Regions from separate parts of the Rhodococcus ruber genome, predicted to be linked through region 1. Evidence: riboswitches for the same ligand, from Rfam matches in the RefSeq annotation. Region 1 holds a riboswitch; the other holds the start of a gene.
What was found. Region 1 has a riboswitch for cyclic di-AMP ahead of F1734_RS06860 (resuscitation-promoting factor Rpf1 domain-containing protein). Riboswitches for the same ligand answer to the same signal wherever they lie in the genome.
Positions count from the first base shown of each region.

Region 2: linked by a shared signal. The riboswitch ahead of F1734_RS16155 (C40 family peptidase) and the one ahead of F1734_RS06860 (resuscitation-promoting factor Rpf1 domain-containing protein) in region 1 are both predicted to bind cyclic di-AMP.

Region 1 is NZ_CP044211.1:1,467,005-1,471,064, forward strand. It holds gene F1734_RS06850 (helicase-associated domain-containing protein) at 1-1,112, opposite strand, end outside; gene F1734_RS06855 (hypothetical protein) at 1,173-1,361, shown strand; gene F1734_RS06860 (resuscitation-promoting factor Rpf1 domain-containing protein) at 1,426-2,010, opposite strand; cyclic di-AMP (ydaO/yuaA leader) riboswitch at 2,020-2,244, opposite strand; gene F1734_RS06865 (YccF domain-containing protein) at 2,456-2,848, opposite strand; gene F1734_RS06870 (hypothetical protein) at 2,845-3,087, opposite strand; gene F1734_RS06875 (cold-shock protein) at 3,255-3,665, shown strand; gene F1734_RS06880 (DUF2771 family protein) at 3,753-4,060, opposite strand, start outside.
Region 2 is NZ_CP044211.1:3,529,233-3,533,292, reverse strand. It holds gene F1734_RS16170 (Lrp/AsnC family transcriptional regulator) at 1-105, opposite strand, end outside; gene F1734_RS16165 (DEDD exonuclease domain-containing protein) at 148-1,929, opposite strand; gene F1734_RS16160 (hypothetical protein) at 2,125-2,286, shown strand; cyclic di-AMP (ydaO/yuaA leader) riboswitch at 2,435-2,601, shown strand; gene F1734_RS16155 (C40 family peptidase) at 2,616-3,197, shown strand; gene F1734_RS16150 (NlpC/P60 family protein) at 3,396-4,060, shown strand, end outside.

The sequences.
Region 1 (4,060 bases):
TCGGTGGCGTCGCGACGCCCGACGAGCCACATGCGGCGCGGCGCGTCGAGCCACGCGCCGGCGAGCACGGCCCAGCGCTGCGCGGGCGGCGCGTTCGACCAGCCGTCGGCGGCGGTGGTCGGCGCCCAGTAGTCGTCGATGTCCGTGGTCGGCGCCGGCTGCGGCATGCCCCGTGCGATCAGTCCGGCGGCGGCGAGCACCTCGACGAGCAGCGCGGCGAGCTGCTCGTCCACGTCGACGGTCTTGGCGAGGCGACGCAGCTCCCGTACCCCGAGACCCCCGGACTTGAGCGCGGGAGCGGGGAGGGCGCCGAGCGCGTCGATCAGGTTCTCGCAGTGCCGCAGCAGCTCGAGGGCGGCACCCGCCGCGGTGGCGTTGACGTCGGCGACGACGTGCGTCGCGGGCAGCGGCCGGGGCGGGGTCAGGGCGGCGGGGTCGAACGGCGCCTCGTCGCGCAGCGCCTGACCGACGCGGTGCGGCAGTTCGACGGTCTCGTCGTCGAGCCGGATCAGCAGGCCGGCCGCGATCAGGCGCTGCACGGGCCGGTCGGCGGGTGTGTCCGGTGCGGCGTCGCGGGTCCGGCCGACGGGGGAGGTGCGCGCCAGCGTGTCGAGCAGGCTGCGCCGGGCCGGGTCGAGGTCGGCGAGGACGGCGCCGAGGTCCTGTGGGTCGGGATCGGGGTCGGGGCCGCGCCCGAGGCGCCAGGGCACGGTCGCGGCGGCGGCCTCGACGACCCGCAGCCCCTCGGCCGGGCCCCATACGAGGGAGAGCCGGCGCAGGGCCTCGAGCGACCGGTCGACGTTCTTGGCCGTGACCCGACCGGAGAGGGAGTCGAGCAGAGCGCGGCGCGTGACGGGCACCCGGTCGGCACCCAGCCGGGTCAGGGCCTCGACCACCCCGAAGTCGAGGACGGAGAGCTCGTCGGCGGCGCGGAACACCGACGCGCGCTGTTGTGCGCGGCCGGCCAGGACGGTCATCGTGGCGGGTGGCGGGACCACCAGGTCGGGGCGGGCGCGCAGGAGCTCGCCGAGGTCGGCGTCGCGGCGGTCGGCGAGCCAGCGGGCGAGTGACTCCGGGCCGGTCTCCGGCGCGGCGGGGTCGGTGGCGGTCATCGACACCAAGATTAGAGACCTGAAGTGGCTATCCGTGAACGTGCCTGCCAAAATGAGCGCATGGCTGACAATTCGAAGAAGCAGTACGTCGATCCGGGGTGGCCCAAGGTGGCGGACGGGGACCACGCCGTCACCGAGTTGTCCTCGACTCGTTCCGGCCCGCTGTCCCCGTACGGCGAGGAGATGGAGTTCCCGCTGCCCGTCGACGCCCTGCCGTACACCCACCCCCGCACCGTCATCAACCGCTGACCCGGATTGCAGAAGAGCCCCGCACCTGCAGGTGCGGGGCTCTTTCGTGTGGCTGTGCCGGGTGTCAGTTCGGCAGTGCGGCGTTGACCGCGTCGACGAGGTTCTGGTCGACGGCGATGCCGGCCTGGCGCAGGGCCTCGAGGCCCTGTTCTAAGCCGGCCCGCAGGCCCTGGGCCTCGGCGGGCAGGGCAGGAAGCTCGGGCGCCTCGGGGGCGGCCTCGACGACCGGGGTGTTCTGGACGGTGCCGGCGCTCGTGGACGGCGCGCTGCGCTGCGTCGGCGCGCTGCTCAGGCCGAGGCTCGAGGAGCAGGACGGCCATGCGCCCCAGCCCTGGCCGGCCAGCACGCGCTCGGCGACGACGATCTGCTCTTCACGGCTGGCCTGGTTGGCGGTCGCGGCATACTCGCCGCCGCCGTAGGCGTTCCACGTGCTGGGGGAGAACTGCAGGCCACCCTGGTAGCCGTTGCCGGTGTTGATGCCCCAGTTGCCGCCGGACTCGCACTGCGCGAGGCGATCCCAGTCGGAGTCGGGAGCGGCGTTGGCGGTGCCGCTGAAGGCGACGCCCGTGACGCCGAGAACAGCGCTGGTCAGCGCGAACTTGGCGACGGTGCGGCCGGTGTTGGTGGGTTTGCGATGGCGTCCGCTCATGTCGGTTCCGATTCCTCTCCGTACGCGCCTACGAGGTCAGCTGTCGGGTTCGGGCTGAAGAGGTAGCCCGGCCTCCTCGCCGGTGGGCGATTCGGCTTCACCCCAAGGACCGTCGCCGGGGCGGCGATCCGGGTGCCTCCTGGGAATCGGTGTTCCCTGGGAGACCGTTGGGTCCCCCGCTTCCTGCTCCCGTGGATCGTTCGTCGGGACACCCGGAATCCGCGGAGCAGGATTTGGCGCGACGGACCCGGGGTGGCCGAACCAACCGGCCGGACACGACGGTAACGGCTCGAGACGGTGATTGTCACCAATTGATAACGCCGAGCGTCGCGCCGGCGGTGCAGGGGTGCCCGGTGTGACGCGATGAAGTCGCAGGTAGGGCCGAAAGTCCATCGCCGGTCCCGGTCCGCGACCCCCTCGTTATGCCCGCGTTATGTGAGGAACGTCACATGTAACTGGGCTGGTTGTCCACCGGGACGATGTCCTTCCCGAGCGGCAGCAGCGAGATCGGCACCATCTTCAGGTTCGCGACCGCCAACGGGATGCCGATGATTGTGATCGCCATCGCGATCGCCGTCACGACATGCCCCAGGGCGAGCCAGATGCCGGCGACGATCACCCAGATCACGTTGCCGATCAGCGAACCCGCCCCCGCCGTGGGCTTGTCCACCACCGTCTTGCCGAACGGCCACAGCGCGTACACACCGATGCGGAACGCCGCGATCCCGAACGGGATGGTGATGATCAGCACGAAGCAGATCAGGCCCGCCACGAAGTACCCCAGCGCCAGCCACAGGCCGCCGAAGACCAGCCAGATGATGTTGAGCAGAATCCTCACGTGCGGTCCCTTCCGCGGGCGCGCCGGCCGGAGCGCAGCGCGAAGGTCAAGGCCAGCACGAAACCGAGCGGCCAGGCGAGAGTCAGCAGATACAGGACCAGGCCCGGCCGGCCGTCGGTGACGACGGGGGTCAGGAAGATCGCCACGACGGCGACGACCCCGACCGCGAAGCAGGCCAGTGCGGCCTTGAGCAGGCCGTTGCCCGGTACGGAAGAACTGGAGGTACCCACGCGTTCCACCGTAGTGCTTCCGCGGCCCGGCACGCCGTCGCCGGACTTTCGGAAGCGGACTGCGCCCCGGGTACACTGACGCAAGTCTGCGCGTCCCGCACTCGAAGCGGGGCGCGTTGTTTTGCATATCCACTCGTGCCCCGCGGGGCACGGCTGTCGAGGAGCGGGTGAACGCAGTGCCTACCGGCAAGGTGAAGTGGTACGACGTGGAGAAGGGCTTCGGCTTCCTGTCCCAGGAGGAGGGCGAGGACGTCTACGTACGCGCGTCCGCGCTCCCGGCCGGGGTCGAGGGCCTCAAGCCGGGTCAGCGGGTCGAGTTCGGCATGGCCGCGGGGCGTCGTGGGCCGCAGGCCCTCAGTCTGAAACTGCTCGATCCGTTGCCCTCGGTCCGCCAGGGTGGCCGGCGCGAGGCGGCTCCCCAGAAGCGGCACACCCCCGACGAACTGCACGGCATGGTCGAGGACATGATCAAGCTGCTCGAGGCCACCGTGCAGCCCGAGCTGCGCAAGGGCCGTCATCCCGAGCGCAAGACCGCCCAGCGGATCTCCGAGGTCATGCGCGCCGTCGCGCGCGAGCTCGACTCCTGACACCCGAGCGAGAGGGGCCTTCCGGTGCTGCACCGGAAGGCCCCTCTCGCGTGCGCGCTGTGGCCCGGAGCGCGTGCGCGCTGGTGCTCAGAACGTCTGGATCGCCCAGACCGGCGCCTGCTCCCCGGTCGCGGGCAGCTGCAGCACCACGTTCAGCAACTGCGCCCCGGGGTCGGACGGCACCGTCACGGCCCGGGCCTGCCCGGGCGTGTAGTCGCGGAACCCCTCGAAGATCTCGCCGGTGCGCGGATCACCGTAGGTGACGTTGAGCCGCCAGTCGGAGTCCGCGATCTCCGACGGCAGCGACAGCTGCAGCGGCCGGCCGGCCGGAACCTCGAGCATCACCGCCTCGAGACCGGCGCACGTGCCGTCGGCGCTGCACAGGCCGGGTTCGA
Region 2 (4,060 bases), 2.1 Mb from region 1:
GGCGCAGGAGTACACCTTGTCGACACCGGCCAGATCCGCGACCGCCTGAGCGGTCTCCGGAATCCGGTGGGCGTCGGCGTGGATCAGGACGATGGCGTGGATCATGAGCTCTCCTCGGCTGCCGGGAACGGACGTGCGGGCGAGCACTCAGCGTAGGGGGTGCGCGACCGGGACCGGCTCGGCCCCGGCACGTGCCGTCCGGGCGAGTTCACCCCACTGCGCCCAGGCGCCGGCGCCGCGAAGCGGCTCGGACCAGCCCTGGGAGGTTCGGACGATGCGGACCCCGTCGTCGTGGAGCCAGCGGACCAGCAGGCCGAGTTCCTCGACGAGCGCGCCGCGCAACGGCGCCGTCGTCGGCCGCACCGTCTCGGCTGCCGCGACGATCGCGTCGACCACGGGCATCGGCGGGACGCCGCGCGGAGCGACTCCCGCCCCCGCGAGCCGGCCCGCCCGGATCACCGCGAACTCCCAGCCGCCCTCGACGCGCCGGCGGGCGGCGACCAGCTCGTCCACCGCCGCGAGCGCGGCCAGGCGCTGCGTCCGGCGCAGTGCGAGCACGGCGTCGGCCGTCCGGTCCCGCAACCGGGCCGCGCTCTCGAACAGTTCGGCAGCGCCGAGGTGTTCGACACGCCGGCGCATCCGATGCAGCGGCTCGTCGTCGTCGCCGCGAAGCAGGGCGCGGGCGAGATCCACCTGCTGCGCGTACTCGGCGGGTGTCTGCAGTCCGGCTACTGCGGCAGCGCAGGCTCCGACGGCGTCCGGCGGGCAGTGCTCGCCGTGGCGCTTCGTGCGGGGGATCCGGCGGGTGCAGGTCCGAAGGCGGCAGAACTCGGCGACGGTGGTGGCGACGGCGGCGGCGTCGGCCCGCGACGAGAACGGGCCGACGGCGTCGACGGTGGGGCCGCCGACCGGATGCGGGGGAGCCGCGGCGGGTGTCCGCACGACGGACAGCCGGGGGAACGCCTCGTCGGTGAGGGTGATCCACCAGCCCCGGGCGGGGAACTTGGAGCGGCGGTTGTAGGGCGGGGCGTGCGCGGCGAGCAGCCTCAACTCCCGCACCCCCGCCTCGAGGGCATGGGCGCATTCCACGTGGTCGATCCGGGTGGCGAGCGCCACCATCTCCCTCAGCCGGGGCCGGGTCTCGGAACCGGTGAAGTAGTTGCGCACGCGGCGGCGCAGGTCGACGGCCGTACCGATGTACAGCACCTCGTCGGAGGGCCCGCGGAACAGGTACACACCGGGCCGTCGCGGCAGGTGTGCCGCGAGGGACCGCTTGGCGCGTTGCTCCGCGGTGACCGCCGGCAGATAGTCCCGCAGTTCGGTGAGGCTGTGGACGCCCTGGTTCCCGACGCGCTCGATGAGCGCGTGCAGGACGTCGACGGTGGCGCGGGCATCGTCGAGAGCACGGTGCGTGGGCGTGGTGGACACACGGAACAATTCGGCCAGCGCCGACAGTCGCACGGACGGGGCCTCGTCCCGGCCGAGCACGCGGCGGGCGAGCTTGACCGTGCACAGCACCGTGAACCGGGGCCACGCGACCTCGGCGCGGGACGCTGCGGCCCGCAGGAACCCGACGTCGAAGCCCGCGTTGTGCGCGACGAGCACGGCCCCGGCGGCGAACTCGAGGAACGAGGGCAGAACCTGCTCGATCCGGGGCGCGGAACGCACCATGGCGGTCGTGATGCCGGTGAGCTGGACGATGTTCGGCGGGATCGAACGGCCCGGGTCGACGAGCGTGGCGAACTCGCCGAGAACCTCGCCGCCACGGATCTTGACCGCGCCGATTTCCGTGATGGCGTCGTCCGTGGAACTGCCGCCGGTGGTCTCGAGGTCGACGACGACGAACAACGTCTCCCGCAACGGCGTGTCCAGTTCGTCGAACCCGAGCTGCACCCCGACGGCGGGATCGGGTCGGCGGGGCACGGTCACGTCGTCAGGGTAGGAGTCGGGTCCGACACCGCGGGGAGGGGGATCCGGCACGCCGGCAGAGGGATCCGACACCGCCGGGTGGGGGAAGAGGGGGGTCGGACGCCCGGAGTCGGCTCGACGAGACGAGGATCACATCGTCGATCGCCCGGGCGGGTGTGGGCGGCGTGCCGACGGGGTAACAACGCGGGTGGTGCGGTGGGACGTGTCGCCGCGGTGGGCGGTGTCGCGGGCGTCCTCGCCGCCGCGATCGCCCGCGAGACCTGCGACGACGTGGCAGCGGGCCGGTGGTCGGCGCGGGACGTGCCGGAGGTGGCCGCCGTGCCGTCGTCCTTCGAACCGACCGTTACGTTTCCGTGATCGAACGGCCGGAGCCGTCCGGCCCGAATCGGGCATATCCGTCAATCCGCGGCGCGTACGGCGCGGGCGGTCGACATCCTCCGATGCGATTTCGTAATCTTTTCGAGACCAAGCGGTGAGGATGTCGAACCACCAGAGGGGAGACGCCGCTCGGTCACCGCCTAATCGGCGCATCCGCAACGGGTGCCCGAGCCGGGGACCCACGTTGTCCTCTGGGGTGAATCCCTCCGACCGCACCCGCGGAACGGGGGGTAGGGCTGATCTTCCCAGCCCGAACCCGTCAGCTAACTCGGTCGGCGGACGAACGGAAGAAATGGAGCAAACCCCTCGTGGCGTCTCAGATTTCCAAGCGCACCGTCCGGCGCGCTGTCGTTGCCGGTGCCCTCGCTCTCGGTGCGGTCACCGTCTCTGCCGGACCCGCACTCGCCGAGCCGGTCACCATCCCCGGCGTCGGCTCGTTCGACCTGCCGGCCGGCGTGACCCTCCCGCCGGAGGTCGCCAACCTCGTCCCGCCGGCCCCGCAGGGTGCCGCACCGGCTCCGGCCGCGCCCTTCAGTGCGCCGGTCACCTCGGTCGCCCAGCGCGCCGTGGACGCAGCCCACAGCAAGCTCGGCGCCCCCTACGTCTACGGCGCCGCCGGTCCGAATGCCTTCGACTGCTCCGGCCTGGTGCAGTGGGCCTACAAGCAGGCCGGTCTGAACCTGCCGCGCACGAGCTACGACCAGGCCGCCGCCGGCAGGGCCGTGGACGTCTCCGCGCTGCAGCCCGGCGACGTCGTGTCGTTCTACGGCGGTAGCCACTCCGGCATCTACATCGGCAACGGCAACGTCATCCACGCGTCGACCTCGGGTCAGCCCGTGAAGATCGCGCCGATGAACTCGATGCCGGTCGACGGGGCCCGCCGCTACTGAGCGACGACTCCACGACTGTCACGCACTGCAGCGGGGGCGGACCGGTCGACGCCGGTCCGCCCCCGCTGACGCTCCGGACGGGCACTACCGGCGCAGGGTGAGCTACCGGCGGGTAGACACGAACCGGAGCCCTTCCGTAACCTGATCGAGATTTTTCGGGTAACGGGTGCGCAACGTCGAACGAAAGGACCTGGTCCCGTGGTGGTGGACAGGACGAAACGGTCGCTTCGGGCGCTGATGATCGGGGTGCTCCTCGCGGTGTTCTCGGTGGCCGTCCCGGCCGGTGCCGATCCGGTGGGGGAGAGCCCCACCGCCGCACTGGAACGGCTGGCCGAGTTGTCGCGCAAGTCCGAGCAGACCACCGAGGCGCTGCACAACGCCGGAATCGACCTCGACGCGAAGGTCGAGGCCCAGCGGGCCGCCGAGGCAGCTCTGGCGCGCGATCGCGAGGCGCTGGCCGCCGCGGAAGCGGAACTGGCCGTCTTCCGGCCCACCGTGGACAAGCTCGCCGTCGCCAACTATCGCGGCGCCCGCACCAACCGGCTGTTCGCCCTGATGGTCAGCGATTCGCCCCAGCAGCTGCTCGACCAGATGTCGGCGCTCGACGTCATCGCCCACCAGACCGCCGACCAGGTCGCGGGATTCCGCACCGCGTCGGCCGCGGCCGCGGAGGCTGCGCTCGCATCCGAGCGTTCGGCCGACGAGGCCCGCGCCGCCGCCGAGCAGGCCCAGGTCGTGCGGGACGAGCTGCAACGGCAGCAGAGCGAACTCGAGGCCCGGATCGACGAGGTGCTCGCGGCCTTTGCCGACCTGAGCGCCGAGGAGAAGGCCACCCTGGCCGGCGCCCCCTTCCCCCCGGGATT